One region of the Rhizobium sp. BT04 genome, then DNA from elsewhere that is predicted to be linked to it. Evidence: predicted binding sites of a transcription regulator. Region 1 holds the regulator's gene; each other region holds the start of a gene.
The links. Region 1 encodes PhoB, which activates phosphate uptake and scavenging genes when phosphate is short. Its sites were predicted from a motif close to TGTCATNNANCTGTCAT; they were not measured.
Positions count from the first base shown of each region.

Region 2: the regulator PhoB is predicted to act here: its motif matches at 1,522-1,538, upstream of QMO82_RS22290 (DUF1868 domain-containing protein).
Region 3: the regulator PhoB is predicted to act here: its motif matches at 1,796-1,812, upstream of QMO82_RS12985 (UDP-2,3-diacylglucosamine diphosphatase).
Region 4: the regulator PhoB is predicted to act here: its motif matches at 2,285-2,301, upstream of QMO82_RS12145 (esterase-like activity of phytase family protein).

Region 1 is NZ_CP125652.1:3,586,842-3,591,051, reverse strand. Features, by position in the region: gene QMO82_RS25755 (aspartate aminotransferase family protein) at 1-617, opposite strand, end outside; gene QMO82_RS25750 (GcrA family cell cycle regulator) at 1,042-1,575, shown strand; gene phoB (phosphate regulon transcriptional regulator PhoB) at 1,888-2,571, opposite strand; gene phoU (phosphate signaling complex protein PhoU) at 2,750-3,463, opposite strand; gene pstB (phosphate ABC transporter ATP-binding protein PstB) at 3,508-4,210, opposite strand, start outside.
Region 2 is NZ_CP125652.1:2,840,929-2,845,138, reverse strand. Features, by position in the region: gene QMO82_RS22300 (polyprenyl synthetase family protein) at 1-593, opposite strand, end outside; gene mtgA (monofunctional biosynthetic peptidoglycan transglycosylase) at 729-1,466, shown strand; gene QMO82_RS22290 (DUF1868 domain-containing protein) at 1,590-2,333, shown strand; gene QMO82_RS22285 (glutathione S-transferase family protein) at 2,326-2,973, shown strand; gene rpmF (50S ribosomal protein L32) at 3,129-3,314, shown strand; gene QMO82_RS22275 (hypothetical protein) at 3,564-3,971, shown strand; gene phaR (polyhydroxyalkanoate synthesis repressor PhaR) at 3,966-4,210, opposite strand, start outside.
Region 3 is NZ_CP125652.1:902,070-906,279, forward strand. Features, by position in the region: gene QMO82_RS12980 (MFS transporter) at 1-732, opposite strand, end outside; gene QMO82_RS12985 (UDP-2,3-diacylglucosamine diphosphatase) at 922-1,734, opposite strand; gene QMO82_RS12990 (histidine phosphatase family protein) at 2,022-2,771, shown strand; gene QMO82_RS12995 (FAD-binding oxidoreductase) at 2,954-4,210, opposite strand, start outside.
Region 4 is NZ_CP125652.1:734,862-739,071, reverse strand. Features, by position in the region: gene QMO82_RS12150 (AI-2E family transporter) at 1-954, opposite strand, end outside; gene QMO82_RS12145 (esterase-like activity of phytase family protein) at 1,070-2,209, opposite strand; gene QMO82_RS12140 (hypothetical protein) at 2,496-2,894, shown strand; gene QMO82_RS12135 (hypothetical protein) at 3,024-3,470, shown strand; gene QMO82_RS12130 (calcium-binding protein) at 3,611-4,210, shown strand, end outside.

The sequences.
Region 1 (4,210 bases):
CAGATCTGGCGAAGCGCCTTCATGAATTCGGGGGTGGCGGGACGCACGCCGCCCTCGCCCTGCACCGGCTCGATCAGGACTGCGGCCGTGGCATCGGTGATCGCGGCGCGCACCGCTTCGATATCGCCGAAAGCCACCTGATCAAAACCCGGCGCCTTGGGGCCGAAGCCTTCGAGATATTTCTCCTGGCCGCCGGCGGCGATCGTCGCCAGCGTCCGCCCGTGGAAGGCGCCTTCGAAGGTGATGATATGGAAGCGCTCGGGATGGCCCTTGGAATACTGATAGCGGCGCGCCGTCTTGATCGCGCATTCGAGCGCCTCGGCGCCCGAATTGGTGAAGAACACCTTGTCGGCGAAGGTGGCGTCCGTCAGCCGTTTGGCCAGGCGCTCCTGGCCGGGGATCTCATAGATGTTGGAGAGGTGCCAGACCTTGTCGGCCTGCTCCTTCAGGGCGCCCACCACATGCGGATTGCTGTGGCCGACCGAGGTGACGGCGACGCCGGCGCCGAAATCGAGATATCGCTCGCCGCTTTCGGTGATCAGCCACACGCCCTCGCCTCGCTCGAACCGCAGCGGGGCACGAGAATAGGTGTCATAAAGCGGCGCGGCTTCAGCCATGGCGCGATCTCCCGATCTAAAGTTATGGGGCGACTGACTCCGGCTAAGAAAACCAGGCCCGAAAAATCAAAAATGCCGCCTTGCGGCGGCGACTGGCACTATTTCCTTTTCGCGCTGCAATGTCAACAAAACTGCGCCCTTAGCGCATGCAGCAAGGGTGTGCAGCGGCATTTTCAGTCTTCAACAGGCATTATTGCAGAAATGCCACGCAGGGGCAGCAAGTTGGGGAAAACTACGAATTCGATTCATCCGGATTCATGCGACTCTTGTCACGGAGTCAGCCTCACACTAGGTTAAAGTTCAATTACTAGACTGCATGCGGCGGAACTAGTCACCAAAATTGATCAAGCGTTTCTTGTTTCGGAGCTCCCGGGACAACGGTGAGGGATTCTGCCATCACCAACGCAAAAGGTGGAGACAGGGCATGAACTGGACAGACGAGCGGGTCGAGAAACTCAAGAAGCTTTGGGCCGAAGGACTGAGCGCCAGCCAGATCGCGGCGCAACTTGGCGGTGTCAGCAGAAACGCTGTTATCGGCAAGGTTCACCGACTGAGCCTTCCGGGCCGTGCCAAGGCCGGCGGCACCAGCACCGCGGCGCGAACGCCGAAGCGCAATACAGCGGCACCGCGCGCGCCGAACTACGCCTCTCGCGTCACCACCCGCACCGTTACCCGCCAGCAGGGCGCAACGATGCTGAAGGAAGAGATCGAGATCGAAACGATCGAGGAAATGGAATATGTGCCGAGGGGCAACGTGGTCGTGCCGATTTCGCGCCGCCTCGGCCTGACGGAACTGACCGAACGCACCTGCAAGTGGCCGGTCGGCGATCCGCTGAAGGACGACTTCCACTTCTGCGGCTGCGAATCCCCCGACAATTCGCCCTATTGCAGCTATCACCAGAAGCTCGCCTACCAGCCGGTCAACGAACGCCGCCGGGCGGCAGCGCGGGCTGGCTGAGAAGAACAGCATCGTTAGAATGCAGAAAACGGGCCGCGTGGCCCGTTTTTTTATGCGTGGATGGAAGCGCTCATTGCGGCTATGGCTGCCCCTCACCCTAACCCTCTCCCCGTAAACGGGGCGAGGGGACGTGCCACACGAGAGGTGTAGGAAGGGGAACGGAGACGTCGCGGCGGGGTCCCTTCGCCCCGCGAGCGGGGAGAAGGTGGCGGCAGCCGGATGAGGGGCAGTCCATCGCCGCGAACCGGACAGCAGCGGGACAAGCCCGAGCATCACGAAAGAGCCGTCGGCCGAGCTGTAGTGACGCAGCCCTCAGGCTTCCATCGAATACCCGGCGCCGCGGACGGTGCGGATGACGTCCTGCATGTTGGAGAAATTCAGCGCCTTGCGCAGCCGGCCGACATGGACGTCGACGGTGCGTTCGTCGACATAGATGTCGTGGCCCCAGACGCCGTCGAGAAGCTGCGAGCGGGAGAAGACCCGGCCCGGCGACGACATCAGGAATTCCAGCAGGCGGAATTCGGTGGGGCCGAGGCGGACTTCGCGGCTCTTGCGATGGACGCGGTGGGTTTCGCGGTCGAGCTCGATATCGCCGCACTTCAGCACCGTCGACAGCACCTCGGGACGGGCGCGGCGCAGCATCGCCTTGACGCGGGCAACCAGCTCAGGGGTCGAGAAGGGCTTGACGACATAATCGTCGGCCCCCGTCGAAAGTCCGCGGACGCGCTCGCTCTCTTCGCCGCGCGCCGTCAGCATGATGATCGGCAGGCGCTCGGTTTCCGGCCGCATGCGCAGGCGCCGGCAGAGCTCGATGCCGGAGACGCCGGGCAGCATCCAATCGAGGATCAGAAGATCGGGCGTGCGCTCCTGAAGCCGCATTTCGGCTTCGTCGCCACGAAGGATGGTATCGACCTCGAAGCCTTCCGCTTCGAGATTGTAGCGAAGAAGCACGCTCAGGGCTTCTTCGTCTTCAACAACTGCAACTCTCGGGATCATGCGTCTCGGTCTCCTCGCGCATGATCCTTAAACCGGGGGTGATTTAAGCAATGCATCCTGCGCAAATTCACAAACTGGCTGCGACCTCTTTGCGCGCCCGCACGGGCGCGCATGCAATTGACTGGTCCGGGCGACTGGCCCGGGCTGTCCGGGCGACTGGCCCGGGCTGTCCGGGCGATTATTCCGTAACCGCGCCGACGGTGTTGGCGCTGTCGTCCTTCGGACGATCGCCTTCCGGCTGCGCGCCGGTCGCCATGTAATAGATCGTCTCGGCGATGTTGGTGGCGTGGTCGCCGATGCGCTCGATGTTCTTGGCGCAGAAGAGAAGATGCGTGCAGCTGGTGATGTTGCGCGGGTCTTCCATCATGTAGGTCAGGAGCTCGCGGAACAGCGAGGTGTACATCGCGTCGATCTCGTTGTCGCGCTCGCGGATCGCATTCGCCTTGTCGGCGGCGCGCGTCGTGTAGACGTCGAGCACTTCCTTGAGCTGGACGAGCGCCAGCTCGGACAGATGCTCGAGGCCGCGGGCGAGCTTGCGGGGAACGCCGGTGCTTTGGACGGCGATGACGCGCTTGGCGGTGTTCTTGCCGAGGTCGCCGACGCGTTCGAGATCGGCGGCGATGCGGATCGAACCCATGATCTCACGCAGGTCCGCGGCCATCGGCTGGCGGCGGGCGATGGTGACGATCGCCTTGTCGCCGATTTCGCGTTCGGCGTGATCGAGGATCACATCGTCGGAGATGACCTTCTGCGCCAGCGCGGTATCGCCGTTGACCAGCGCCCGTACGGATTCGGCGACCATCTGTTCGGCCAGGCCACCCATTTCGGAAATCCGCCTGGAAAGGAACTTCAGATCATCATCATAGGCAGAATAAATATGTGTCGATGCCATGGGGCTTTATCCTCGAATAACGGAAAGGCTTGGTAACGCCAAAATCAGCCGAAGCGACCCATGATGTAGTCCTGGGTGCGCGGATCGTCGGGATTGGTGAACATCTTGTCGGTGTCGTTCTCCTCGACGAGATTGCCGAGGTGGAACATGGCGGTGCGCTGCGAGACGCGCGCGGCCTGCTGCATGGAGTGGGTGACGATGACGATCGTGTAGTTCTCGCGCAGTTCGTGGATCAGCTCCTCGACCTTGGCGGTGGCGATCGGGTCGAGCGCCGAGCAGGGCTCGTCCATCAAGATGACTTCAGGGCTGACGGCGACGGCGCGTGCAATGCAGAGGCGCTGCTGCTGGCCGCCCGAAAGACCCGTGCCGGATTCATGCACGCGGTCCTTGACTTCGTTCCAGAGACCGGCGCGCTGCAGGCTGGTCTCGACGATCTGGTCGAGATCGGCCTTCGACTTGGCGAGGCCATGGATGCGCGGGCCGTAAGAGACGTTTTCATAGATCGTCTTCGGGAACGGATTCGGCTTCTGGAAGACCATGCCAACGCGGGCGCGAAGTTCGACGACGTCGATATCGGGATCATAGATATCGTCGGTATCAAGCGTGATCTTGCCGGTGACGCGGCAGCCGTCGATCGTGTCGTTCATGCGGTTGAGGCTGCGCAGGAAGGTCGACTTGCCGCAGCCCGAAGGGCCGATCAGCGCGGTTACGGTGTTTTCGCGGATGTTCAGGTTCACGTCGAAAAGC
Region 2 (4,210 bases), 750 kb from region 1:
GCGAAGCGGATCAGCGCGCCTGTTTTCATCGCCTGCAGGCGGATGATGCCGGCCTCGTCAGGGGCCTGTCTTTCCGCCGCGAGATCGAGCGCCTGGCCGCCGGCCATGCCGCCGAGACCGGCGGCGCGGGCAAGGGCCAGCACCAGCGCTGCCTTGCTCGTATCGGGAAGGGCCGTTTCCGGCGCGGCGATGATGTCGAAGGCGTAGGTCAGCAGGCTGTCGCCTGCTAGGATCGCGGTGGCTTCGTCGAATTTTATGTGGACCGTCGGTTTGCCGCGGCGCAGATCATCATCGTCCATGGCCGGCAGATCGTCATGCACGAGCGAATAGCAGTGGACGCATTCGAGGGCTGCGCCGACACGAAGGGCCGCCTCGGCGTCACCGCCGAGAAGGGCGGCGCTTTCGACGACCAGAAACGGGCGCAGCCGCTTGCCGCCATTCAGCACGGCGTAGTGCATGGCGCTGCGCAAGGTCTCGGGCCTGGCGATTTCGTCGGAGAGGCTGTTCGGTAAAAGCAATGCGTCGAGCAGCGCCTCGATCTCGCGGGCGTTGTGCTTCAGCCTGGTTTCGAAAGTGACCCGGTTCGCATCCATGGGCGCTGTTTGGCATGGCGCAATGGGGGCTTGCAACGGAATTGTCGATGGCTGCCGCAAGATTTCCCATGTACTCTGGCATAAGCGCCGCACAGGGGTTATGAGAACGATAGGAGCGAAATCGGGCTGGGGACATTGGATATAGCGCCAGAGATAGAGGACAGCGTCGACGCGCCGGCCGAGCGGCGATGGTTTGGAGACCGGCGTGTGTTGAAACGCATTGTCCTTGCCGTGCTGACCCTGCTGGTCCTTCCCTATGCGCTGATCTTCTTCTACCTGTTGCCCTTCATTCATCCGGTCTCGACGCTGATGCTGCGCGATCTCGTGCTGTTGCGCGGCTATGACCGCAGATGGGTGTCGCTTGATGAGATCGCCCCGGTTCTGGTGCAATCGGTGATGATGTCCGAGGATGGGCAATATTGTTTCCATGGCGGCGTCGACTGGGCCGAGATGCGCATGCTGGTCGAGGATACGCTGAAAGGCCAGGCGACGCGCGGCGGCAGCACCATCCCGATGCAGACGGCGAAGAACCTCTTTCTCTGGAACAGCCGCTCCTTTGTGCGCAAGGCGATGGAGCTTCCTCTGGCCGTCTCCACGGATTTCGTCCTGTCGAAACGGCGGCTGATGGAAATCTACCTCAATATCGCCGAATGGGGTCCCGGCATCTATGGCATCGAGGCGGCGGCCCAGCATCATTTCAAGGTGCCAGCCTCGAAGCTGACGCGGCGCCAGGCGTCGCTGCTTGCGGTCTCGCTGCCGAACCCGATCGATCGCAATGCCGGCAAGCCGGGACGAGGCCTTCGCCGGCTCGCGGGTGTGATCGAGCGGCGGGCACAGGGTTCCGGCGACTACATCAAGTGCATCTATGAGTGATATCAGAACGTGTCGTTAGGAACGGCGCTCCAGATTTTCGAATGGGGGCATCCGCCGTCATCTGACATTCTTGGTTCTGCCATATGGGCGAATGGAGTCTAATCAGAGCCCTCGAGTCGCCCCATGACCGTCACGACGTTTTCTCCCGAGCTTCTCCTTTATTCGAAGACGCACAATCCGAACCCGCCCGCCCATCTCGGCAGCCGTTATCGTAAGGTCGGCGGCTTTCTGCCGGAAGCCGGCAACACCATCGTCTGCCATGCCGAAAAGGGTTCGCCGTCGCAGGCGGTGCTGATCGAGGCGCGGGAGAAATATCTGGCAATGCCGGAGGCTTCGCAGTTCCTGTTCACGCCGATATCAAGCCTTCACATGACGCTTTTCGAAGGTATCATCGAGACCCGGCGCCGGCAGGATTACTGGCCGGGCGATCTCCCGCTCGAGACGCCGATCGATGACATGACCGAGTTGATGGCTGCCAGGCTTGAAGGTTTTACGATGTTCGATCCCTTCAAGGTCGCCATTGTCGAAGCTCGGCCATCGGGCCTCCTCGTCGACGGGGCGACGGAGAATGACCGCGGGGTTATGCGCGCCTGGCGCAACGCGTTTGCCGACCTTCTCGGCTATCGCCAGCCGAACCATGAGGACTATAAGTTCCACATGACCTTGGCCTATGCGATCGAACGGCTGGAGGACGAAGCCTTGCCGCGCTGGCAGGCGATGCTCGACGACGTGGCCGACCATATCCGCCGCAAGGCCCCGGTTTTCGAACTGACGCCACCGGCATTCTGCGTGTTCGAGGATATGAACCATTTCCACGAACTGTTGATCTTCGATTTCGACGCCCGAACGGGAGGAGCCCATGGATAGACCGACGCTCTACATTGCCAATAAGAACTATTCCTCCTGGTCGTTCCGGCCCTGGATGGCGCTGACGGGCGTCGGGATCGATTTCGAGGAAGTCCTGATCCCCTTCGACTATCCGGGCGGCAATCCCAACATCAAGGCCGTATCGCCAAGCGGCAATGTGCCGATCCTGCAGCACGGCGCATTGAAGATCTGGGAATCGCTGGCGATCATCGAATATGTCGCCGAGCTTCACCCGGAAGCCGGCCTTCTGCCGAGCGATCGGGCCGCACGAGCGATCGCTCGTTCGGTTTCGATGGAAATGCTCTCGGGGTTTCGGGCGCTGCGCGCCGCCTGCCCGATGAATATCCGCCGGCCCAAGGCCAGGATCGTCTTGCCGGATGGTGTCGACGCCGATGTCAACCGCATCGAGACGGTCTGGCGAGACCTGCTGCAGCAATCCGGCGGGCCGTTTCTCTTTGGCGCATTCAGCGGCGCAGATGCGATGTTTGCGCCTGTCGTCAACCGGTTCGACATCTATGACCTCGTCAACCGGGACGAAACGCTGACCTATATGGAGACCATGAAGGCGCATCCGGCCTGGCGGAAATGGGAAGAGGCGGCACGGGCCGAGCGTTGGATCGTGGCGGAAGACGAAGTTTGAGCCAGGAATCATCGGCGTCGCAAAAAATATGCATGGGGACTGGTCAAGCCCACCCCTTGCATGTATAAGCGCGCCAAATTCCGAAATCGCGACATGTCCGTTTCGGCCGCCAGTCTGGCCGTGGGAATGTTTTGCCCGCAAGTGGAGTAAGAGAAATGGCTGTACCGAAGAGAAAAACAAGCCCGTCCAAGCGCGGTATGCGCCGTTCGGCAGATGCACTGAAGGCTCCGACCTACGTCGAAGACAAGAACTCCGGCGAACTGCGCCGTCCGCACCATATCGACCTGAAGACCGGTATGTATCGCGGCCGCCAGGTTCTGACGCCGAAGGAAAGCGCATAATTTCCCGATCCGGCTTGCCCGATCGAAAGTTTCAAGGCCGGCGTCACGCCGGCCTTTTCTATTCGACGATATAATATTTGCAATGACTTGCGGTCTGGCAGCGGTTTGCGGCAGTATTCTTCCTGCGCGCTCCAGCGCCGCGCGTCTTTTCAGACGTGCAATTGATGCTGTAGCCCTTTGAATTTACGCGTCATGATTTCCGAAAATCGAATGCGATTTTTCAGAAATCATGATGCTGGGAGATTGCCGATGATAGCCGCCATGCCCCTGATGATTATCCCATTTATTCTTTACAATCTGGCGATGCTGGGATTGATGGGCGATGGCGGCATTCCGGCGCTGCAGCACGACGTCATCGTACTGTCGATGATCTCGGGTGCGATCTGGAGCATGGCGCTCGGCGATCTCTTCATCGTCGTCGCCCTTGTCGTGCTGTTCTTCGAAATCCTGAAGGCGACCAGAACCGGCCCCGGCAACCTCATCAACCATATCTTGTCGATGCTGGTGTTCATCGCCTTCCTGGTCGAGTTTCTGCTCGTCCGGGACGCTGCGACGCAGGTATTCTTCATATTGCTGACGATCGCTCTGATCGATGTGATCGGTGGTTTTGCCGTCTCGATCCGGAGCGCCGGGCGGGATGTCTCGATCGGATTATAGGTTGTCGAGTTTGTTCTGAAGGGCGCGGAGCTGTTCCTTCAGCTCATCGATATCCTTGGCCTCGGCCTTGCGGCTTTCCTTGGCAGGCGGCGTCATGAAGGGCGAGAACATCTGCATCGCCTGCTGAAACAGCTCGGTATTGCGGCGAACCTGGTCCTCGACCATCTGCATCGGCAGTTGCAGGTTCTTGCCGAGCGGCGTCTCGCCGAAGGCGCGGTTCACCTGCTCACGCATCTGGG
Region 3 (4,210 bases), 2.0 Mb from region 1:
ATGGTGCCAGTAGATCGACGAAAACGCGTTGAGCACCGCATGGCTCGACTGCTGAATGGCGACGCCGATCAGCAGCAGCAACAGGTGCGGTTCCCGCAACCCGCTGCCGGTGGCGGCTGGAATATTGACCGGCTGGCCGCGGCGCCGCGTCGGCCCGATGCGCGGACAGAAGATCGCCATGACCACGGTCATGGCAAAGCCGAACAGCATGATATCAAGCACCATCTCGCCGCCCCACCGGCTGATCAGCTGGCCGCCGACCAGCGTCGAGACGATGAAGGCGATCGAGCCCCACACGCGCATCGACCCGTAATCGAGCCCCCAGCGGCGCACGCCCGAGATGACGATGGATTCGACGACCGGCAGATAGGGCGCGAAAGTGGCGCCCTGCAGCGCATAGACGATCGTCACCGGCCAGAAACTCGTCGTCCAGAAGAGCGCGATCGCCGTCAGCAGCGACAGGCCGCCCGACCAGAGCAGCACGTCGGCGCGCTCCTTCAAACGGTCGGCGATCATGGCGACGACAGGCGCCACCAGCACGCGAACCACCATCGGTATGGCAAGGATGATGCCGATCTCATGGTCGCTGAAGCTGTGGGTTGCGAGCCAGACGGGAAAGAACGGCAGAACGATGCCGTTGACGAGCAGCGGCGCGCAATAGGAAAGCGCGCTGAGCAGCCGGAAGCGCGGCGGCGCTCCCTCACCTGTCGGAGAATGTTGAACGGGAATCATGGGGGACCTGAAGGAAACTCGACGTTGTCCTAACACACCACCCTGGAGGCGACTATTGCGAGAAATAGCCGTCCTGTAACGTTTTAGAAAATAAATTGGGCGGTCGCCCCGACGGTAACGGCTAAATTCGCGAGAGCGCGGGCGATGCGCTGACGGCAAAATCAGGCGGTCAAAATCAAGCAGCCAAAATCAAGCAGCTTGGGGGGCCAGTTCGCCTTCGTTATGCATTTCCATGGCGGCAACCGCCGGCACGCCGCTGGCGAGCGCCCGCCAGGTGATCAGCTCGAAGGTGCCATCCTCATGCTCGGCGACTGCCGTGCAGCTTTCCACCCAATCGCCCGTATTGATGTAGCGGATGCCGTCCATGTCCTGGATTATGGCATGATGGATGTGTCCGCAGATCACGCCGTCGGCGCCGCTTTTGCGGGCCTCCTCCGCCACGACGCGCTCGAACTCGCCAATGAAGTTGACGGCATGCTTGACCTGGAGCTTCGCCCAGGCCGAGAACGACCAGTAGGGCATGCCGAGCCGGCGGCGCACGGCCGCCAGCAGGATGTTGATGCGGATCGCGGTATCGTAGGCCCAGTCGCCGAGATAGGCGAGCAGGCGGGCATTGCGGACGACGACGTCGAACTCGTCGCCGTGCAGGATCAGGTATTTCTTGCCGTCGGCGCCATCATGCATCATGCGTTCGACGACCTCGATGCCGCCGAAATGCATCCCCGGGAAGTCGCGCAGGAATTCGTCGTGATTGCCGGGAATATAGACCACACGCGTGCCCTTGCGCGCCTTGCGCAGCAGCTTCTGGACGACGTCGTTGCAGACCTGCGGCCAGTACCAGCTGCGCTTCAGCCGCCAACCGTCGACGATGTCGCCGACGAGCACGATCGTATCGGCCTCGTGGTGGCGCAGGAAATCCAAGAGGAAATCGGCCTTCGCGGCCTTCGAGCCGAGATGGACATCGGAAATGAAGAGCGTGCGGAAATGTCTGGGTTCCATCATGTCTATCATGAGCTACGGCTCATGCCCCATCTTTCATCTAGCCTTCCAAAACCAGACTCGTGTTTCAGGAAGATGACAAGCCGGGGAAAAGCCCCGCAAACTGTTCATCCCACGCGGACAGAATGCCCGTCGTCGCGCGGGCAGCATGCCCGTCGTCGCGCAGGCAGAATGCCTGTCGCCACGTGGGCAGAATACGTGTCGCCGTCCGGTGCGACGGCGATGTTGCCCTCCGCATCGAGCGCGTTCATGATGACGGCGATTCCATATCCGACCATGCGGGATGGCTGATGCGTCTCTTTCTCGTTCGCCACGGCGAATCCCTCGGCAACATCAACGAACAGGCCTATCGCCAATTCGGCGATCACAACGTGCCGCTGACGCAATGGGGCCATCGCCAGGCTGTAGAAGCCGGCGGCGCAATCGCCTCCTATTTGAAGGCGTTGCCGAGCGCGGATTTCGGCAGGCTGCAGATCTGGTACTCGCCGTTCCTCAGGACGCGGCAGAGCAAGGATGCCTTGCTCTCGGCCCTGCCGGAAAGCGTTGTCGGCGATGTCAGGGAGGATTATCTGCTGCGCGAGCAGGATTTCGGTCTCTTCACCGAAATCTATGACCACGCCGAACAGAAACAGAAATTTCCCGAGGAATTCGAAAAATGGGCGAGGCTGCGCAGCAACAGCGGCAAATTTTACGCACGTCCGCCGGATGGCGAGAGCCGGGCGGATGTGGCCCAGCGGGTGCGCCTGTTCCTGCAGACCGTCATGCACGACGCCGAAAATAGCGACCACAACGTCGTCATCGTCGGTCATGGCGTCACCAACCGGGCGGTCGAAATGAATTTTCTGCACCGCCCGGTCGAGTGGTTCGAGCGCTCCGACAACCCTGGGAATGCGGATATCACCCTGATCGAGGGGACGCGCTCGCAAGGATACGAGTCGATCCTGCTGCACCAGGCCGCCGACCGGCTGCCGGGACAGGAAGGTGAACTGCGCGATGCCTATGGCGCCGACGTGACGATCACGCCGAAGACTGGTGGATAGGTCTTCGGCGGGTTACGTCGATTGGTTCAAGCGCTGCGACAATCCCGGAAATGCCGACCACAAAACCTGTCGACCATGTCACCGGTCCATACTGTCCAATATGTAGCCGGTTCGGACCCGGATAGGCCCTCCCCACAAGGGGGAGGGATTTTGATGACCGCCGGGGTTCCCTATCGATCCCCTCAGGCGGCCCGCACGGCCGCCGTGGGTTTGACGTTCTGGTTCATCCGAAACAGATTGTTCGGATCGTAACGCCGTTTGATTTCGGCAAGGCGGCTGTAATTGGCGCCGTAAGCGCTTTCGACCCGATCGGTCTCGTCCTCCGGCATGAAGTTGATATAGGCAGTGCCGACGGAATGCGGTTTGGTTGCCTCGAACAGCTCCCGCGCCCAGTCGATGCAGCTTCCGTCCATCCCGGTCTCCCGCCAGCGCGCATGCACATTCATGACGAAATGCGAACTGCGCTGCGGAAACGCGGTAGCCTCGGTGGGCACGCGCCCGGCCGCACCACCGACATGGCCGATAAAGATCTCGCATTCCGGCCCCGGCAATTTGCGCACGGCGTTGAGCAGCACGTCGATTGCCGCATCCGAGAGGGAAGCGAAATCCTGGCTTTTCCAGTAATTGCGCGCACCTGGCGTCAGCAGCGGATCAAATGCCTGCTGCCAGCCGGTAAACGGCACCGGGCCGACGACGTCGGCAATCGGATTTCCGATCGCACGCAATCTGGCCGCAGCCTTCTCTCCCGCGGCAATGTCTCCGCAATAGCACATGGCAAGCACCAGGATCTCCTTGCCGTGCCATTCGGCCGGCAGGAAAGGCAGCGGCGGCGCCTGGCGCATCACCACCCAGCAGGTCAGTTCATCGGGTGCCGCTTCCAGCGCCTGCCGATATTCCCGGAGCACCTTTTCCGCATCGGCAAAGGGATGCACGACCAGCCCGGCCAGAACCTCTGGGTTGAGCGGGTTGAGCTTGAACTCGAAGGAGGTGACGACGCCGAAATTGCCGCCGCCGCCGCGCAACGCCCAGAAGAGGTCCGGCCTTTCCGTCTCGCTCGCCTTCACCAACTCGCCATCGGCCGTCACCACATCGACCGAAAGCAGATTGTCGAGCGTCAGCCCGAATTTGCGGGTCAGCCAGCCGAAACCGCCGCCGAGCGTCAGGCCGGCAATGCCGGTGGTGGAATTGATGCCGGTCGGCAACACCAGCCCGAAAGCCAGCGTTTCCTTGTCGACATCGGCAAGCGTTGCGCCCGGCTCGATCCTGGCGCGCTTGGTCTGCGGATCGACCCGCACCGATTTCATCGCCGACAGGTCGATGACGATACCGCCCTCGCAGACGGCGTTGCCGGCAATGCCGTGCCCGCCGCCGCGTACCGAAACGAGCAGATTGTTGTCGCGCGCAAACCGCACCGCCCGCACGACATCGGCAGCACCGGC
Region 4 (4,210 bases), 1.8 Mb from region 1:
CCGCAGCGTCTTATCGACGATGAAGAGTTCGACCGTACCCCAGACGAAAAGACCGATGCCGGCGACATGCGAGCCGCTGGCCAGCAGATAAACGGAGACCAGCGTGAAGGAGAGCGGCGCGCCGCCCGGGATCAGCGCCATCACGCCTGTGAGCACGCCGAGGGTGACAGGCGAGGGCACGCCGGCGATCCAGTAGGCGACCCCGAGCACGATGCCTTCGCCGATGGCGATCAGCGTCATGCCCATGACGGTGGAGCTGATCGTCGCCGGCACGACGCGGGAAATACGCTCCCAGCGGTTCGGCAGGATGCGCTCTCCGAGCATGTCGATCTGCTTGGAGAAGGAGAAGCCGTCGCGATAGACGAAGAACAGCGCGATCAGCATGAAGAGCAGCGTCAGCAGCAGGTGGAAGGCGCCGCCGCCGGCCGCAAGCACGGCACGGTAGATATTGCCGATATTGGCGCCGCTGACCGCCTGGATGACTTCGCCGAGAGCGCCGGGGCTGCCGATATATTTTGTCCAGACTTCATCGAGATAGGCGCCTGCCCAAGGCAGGGCGACGATCCAGTCGGGCGTCGGGGCGCCGGCGCGGTTGGCGTGGATTGCCCAGGCAACCCAGTTGCGCACTTCGCCCGTCGTATAGGTGATCGCAAGCCCGATCGGGATGACCAGGAAGGTGATGATCATGAGGATGGCGACGGTCGCGGCGATCGTCGTATTGCCGCCGACCCGGGCAAGAAGCTGGCGGTAGAGCGGCCAGCTGGCAAAGCCGATGACGAGAGCGGCGAGCACCGGCACGAGGAAGCCGTAGAAGAAATAGACGCCGGCCGCAACGATCAGGACCAGCAGCCAGCGCGCCGCCGAGATGGAGGGAATCAGCGGCGTGCGCGTTTGCGCCGACGATCCGAGCCATCGCGGTTCATGATTGCTTTTCTGACGGTCGAATACACCCACGCGCGCCTCTTCTTTTTCTTGTACTCTGGTTATGGGCCATCACCCCCGCGGTTTCAAGGTGCATAGCCCGAAAGCGTATACAAAGCGTCGCTATTCGACCGTCAGATGCAGCATCTTACGATTGCGGACGGCTGAGAATCTTGAAGGCGTAGAACTGCGTCTTCTGAGCGGGCGAGAAGTTGTTGTCGGAGCCAAGGATGAGAACGTCGCTGCCGTCCTTGGCCCTGCCGAACGACATGGCCTCGATATTGTCGGGGACGAGGCCGATCGCTCTCACATCGAGGATCTGGCTCTTGCGGGCGGGGACGACGCGCTGGTCGTTCTTGGCGAGTGAGGCGATGACGGATATGTCGGTCGCATCTGCGAGATCTATCATCATGATCTTGACGTTATTGCCGAAGCCTTCGGCGTAGCTGCGCTCGACGGCGAGCAGGCGGTGATCGTCAAGCGCAAGCATCTCCGACATGCCGTTATCATTGCCGCCGTCGGCCTTGGCGGCGGCCTGCGGGATCGGCGAGACCGGGTAGACATACTGCGCCTTCGGCTCGCCGGTCGCGCCATCATAACGGATGATGCGCGACAGGCCGCCCGTCGCCAGCGACGGCTTCGGGCCATCCTGATAGAGCGCCGCTTCGACGCCGACGAAAACATCACCCGAGGGCGCGACGGCGAGGTCCTCGAAGGCGAGATTGTCGCGGATGCCGGTCGACTTGTCGGCGGTCGGCGCAAAGCCTTGCGGCAGCTTGAATTCACGGATGAAGGACCCGTCCGGCCCGGCAACGCGGATGAAGGGCGGCAGCAGCACCTTGGCGTCGCCTTCGCTGCCCCAGTAGATGCCGTCCTTGCCGAGGCGGATCGATTCCGGATCGACCGTTTTTGCGGCGAAAGGCTCACCGTTCTTGTCCTTCAGCGTGACCTGCTTGACGATCGAAACGCCCTTTATTCCCGAAGCATCGACATCGATGTCGAGTTCATAAAAGCGGGCCGGAGCCCTTTCCGAGCGGTCGTCGCTGATCGCGATATAGTGGCCGGTGGCGGCATCGAAATCGAGGCCTGATATGCCGCCGAATTCGACGCCGTTTTCCATGTGCCCGGTGGGGATGACGAATTCACCGAGGTAAGAGAGCGAAATGCCGGCGGCGCAATCGCCGAAAGGGCAGGCGGTCTCGAACGTGGCGCCGATTTCGGTGGCGCTGACGGTGACGGTGCTGGACAGGAGAACGAAAGCGGCAGTCGCGAGAAAACGCTTGGTCATGACAAATATCCGGCAAGGGGTTGAAAACGGTCGAACCGGCGCCGCCACTCCCTCAAGGGGAAGGCGCGCCGACCGTGTCATGCGCCGGTTGTTTGACGGAGTTGTTACGGTTCTTCGTCAGTTCCGTGAAATCGCAGATGCTGAGCAAACGCAGCTTCGATGGCGGACGTCCTCACTGAAATGCCGAAGGCCGCGTGCTTGCGGTCGTCGATACGCTAAAATTTTAGCTTTCGCCGCGAGAATTGTTTCAACCTTGATGTGTATTTTTAGGTTGAAGGAGAAAATCATGGGCTGGAAGATTTTCGCTATATGCAGTGCGATTTCGTGCATCTGGGGCATATTCGATTGTGTGGCAGGGAATGATCCGCTCGGCGTGGTAGATGCTATCGCATTGCTATTCTGGTTGTGTGGAACAGCAGTCGTTGGATTTTACGCATTCGACATTGTGGTTTTAGATCTAAGAATTCTAAATCTATTCTTTGTTTTATTTTCAATATTTGTGTTGGTGCAGATCAGTTGCGCATTATGGGTTGCGCTGCCTCTGATAGGGCAAGCCCGCTCCAACGCCTACGCCGCTGGTGTTATGATTTCGTTCTTCGCGATCTTAGCCTTGGACGGGTTGAATTGGGTTGCTATACGCCGCTATTCGAGAGGCTACACCCTTAGAGGACTGGCAGAGTTTTAAATTGAACGAATGTCGATTTTCAAGAATCACGAACCCTCGAAATTGGGTTGGCCTCCTGTCATGTTTAGAGGCACGCAAGTAGCCCACAGTCCGGCTCAGCTGCGACCTTGTAATTGTGAAGGAAAGTTCATGAGAATGATCGCTGGACTTGTGGCAGTCGTGGGCTGCATTTTGGTGTCAGGTTGCGAATCCAAGTCCGATCTGATTCATCAGATCGAGGTTTCGGAACTCCACCCCTTAGGTGAAGAGTGCAACGGTTTGTTTTACAAGCTGGATCGTGACGCCCTGGTCCTCGTAGAGGAAGGTAAAGGAGTTCGCAAACTTGCCGACGGCGTTACGGTGCGCAAGGACGAAAAATCTGTAATTTTAGAGTTTGGAATTGAGCCGACAATTTTCCAATGGGTTCTGACGCCGACGGCTGCCGAGGACGTCGTAAGGCTTGAATCGCGCATGAGGCACCCTCTCACCGAGGCACAATTGGCCTACTACAAGAAAGCGACCGGGAGGGTGCCGGATGACGTTAATAAAATTTGGACAAGTTTCAAAGGATTTACCCTCTGCCCGGCGCGAACATAACCCATGTCCCCTATTCAAAATTCCTAATAAGTTGTATTTTTATCGCAACAAAGCAGGCATTGCGTACCGTAGTAACAATTGTCATTGCTCTTCTCTTAAATTGCACATAACAAAAATTACTATTTTATGTGGAGATATTTATGGGCGACGTTGCTGGGGGTATTGTCAAGTACGGCATGAACCAAGTGCCAGGTGTCAAGGAAGGGCGCGAAGCCTTCGGGAAGCTTCGAGGGCTACTGGAAAAGGAGGTTGATCCGACGAAAGCTGATGGTACGCCAGGTGGTACGTTAGGTGATGCTGCGTCTACGCGCTCGCCGGAGGCAACTAAGGCTCTCAACGATCTTCTTAAAAAAGCAAATGACGCGAGCGACGCATTGGATGATATATTGGATGGGAGCGAGAACATCCAAGATGGCGTCGACCAAAAAGGTATGCATGGCCTAGCCAAGATATACGACGGCGCAGGAGATATCTCTGAGGGGGCGGGCAAACTTCTTGGCCCTTTCGGCGGCCCTTTAGCAAAGCAGATTGGCAACCTTTTTCATAAAATGGCGGAGGGGCTAGATTGGTTCGCCTCACATGTACTCGATCCGCTTAGCGATGCGTTGACCCTCCCGGAGGGAATGCCGCATCTTCCAACGCTTCGTGATCCTCTTATACTCGATCTGGATGGTTTGGGAGTTTCGCTAACCTCGCTTTCTGGTTCAACGGCTCATTTTGATTTTACCGGCAGCGGTTTC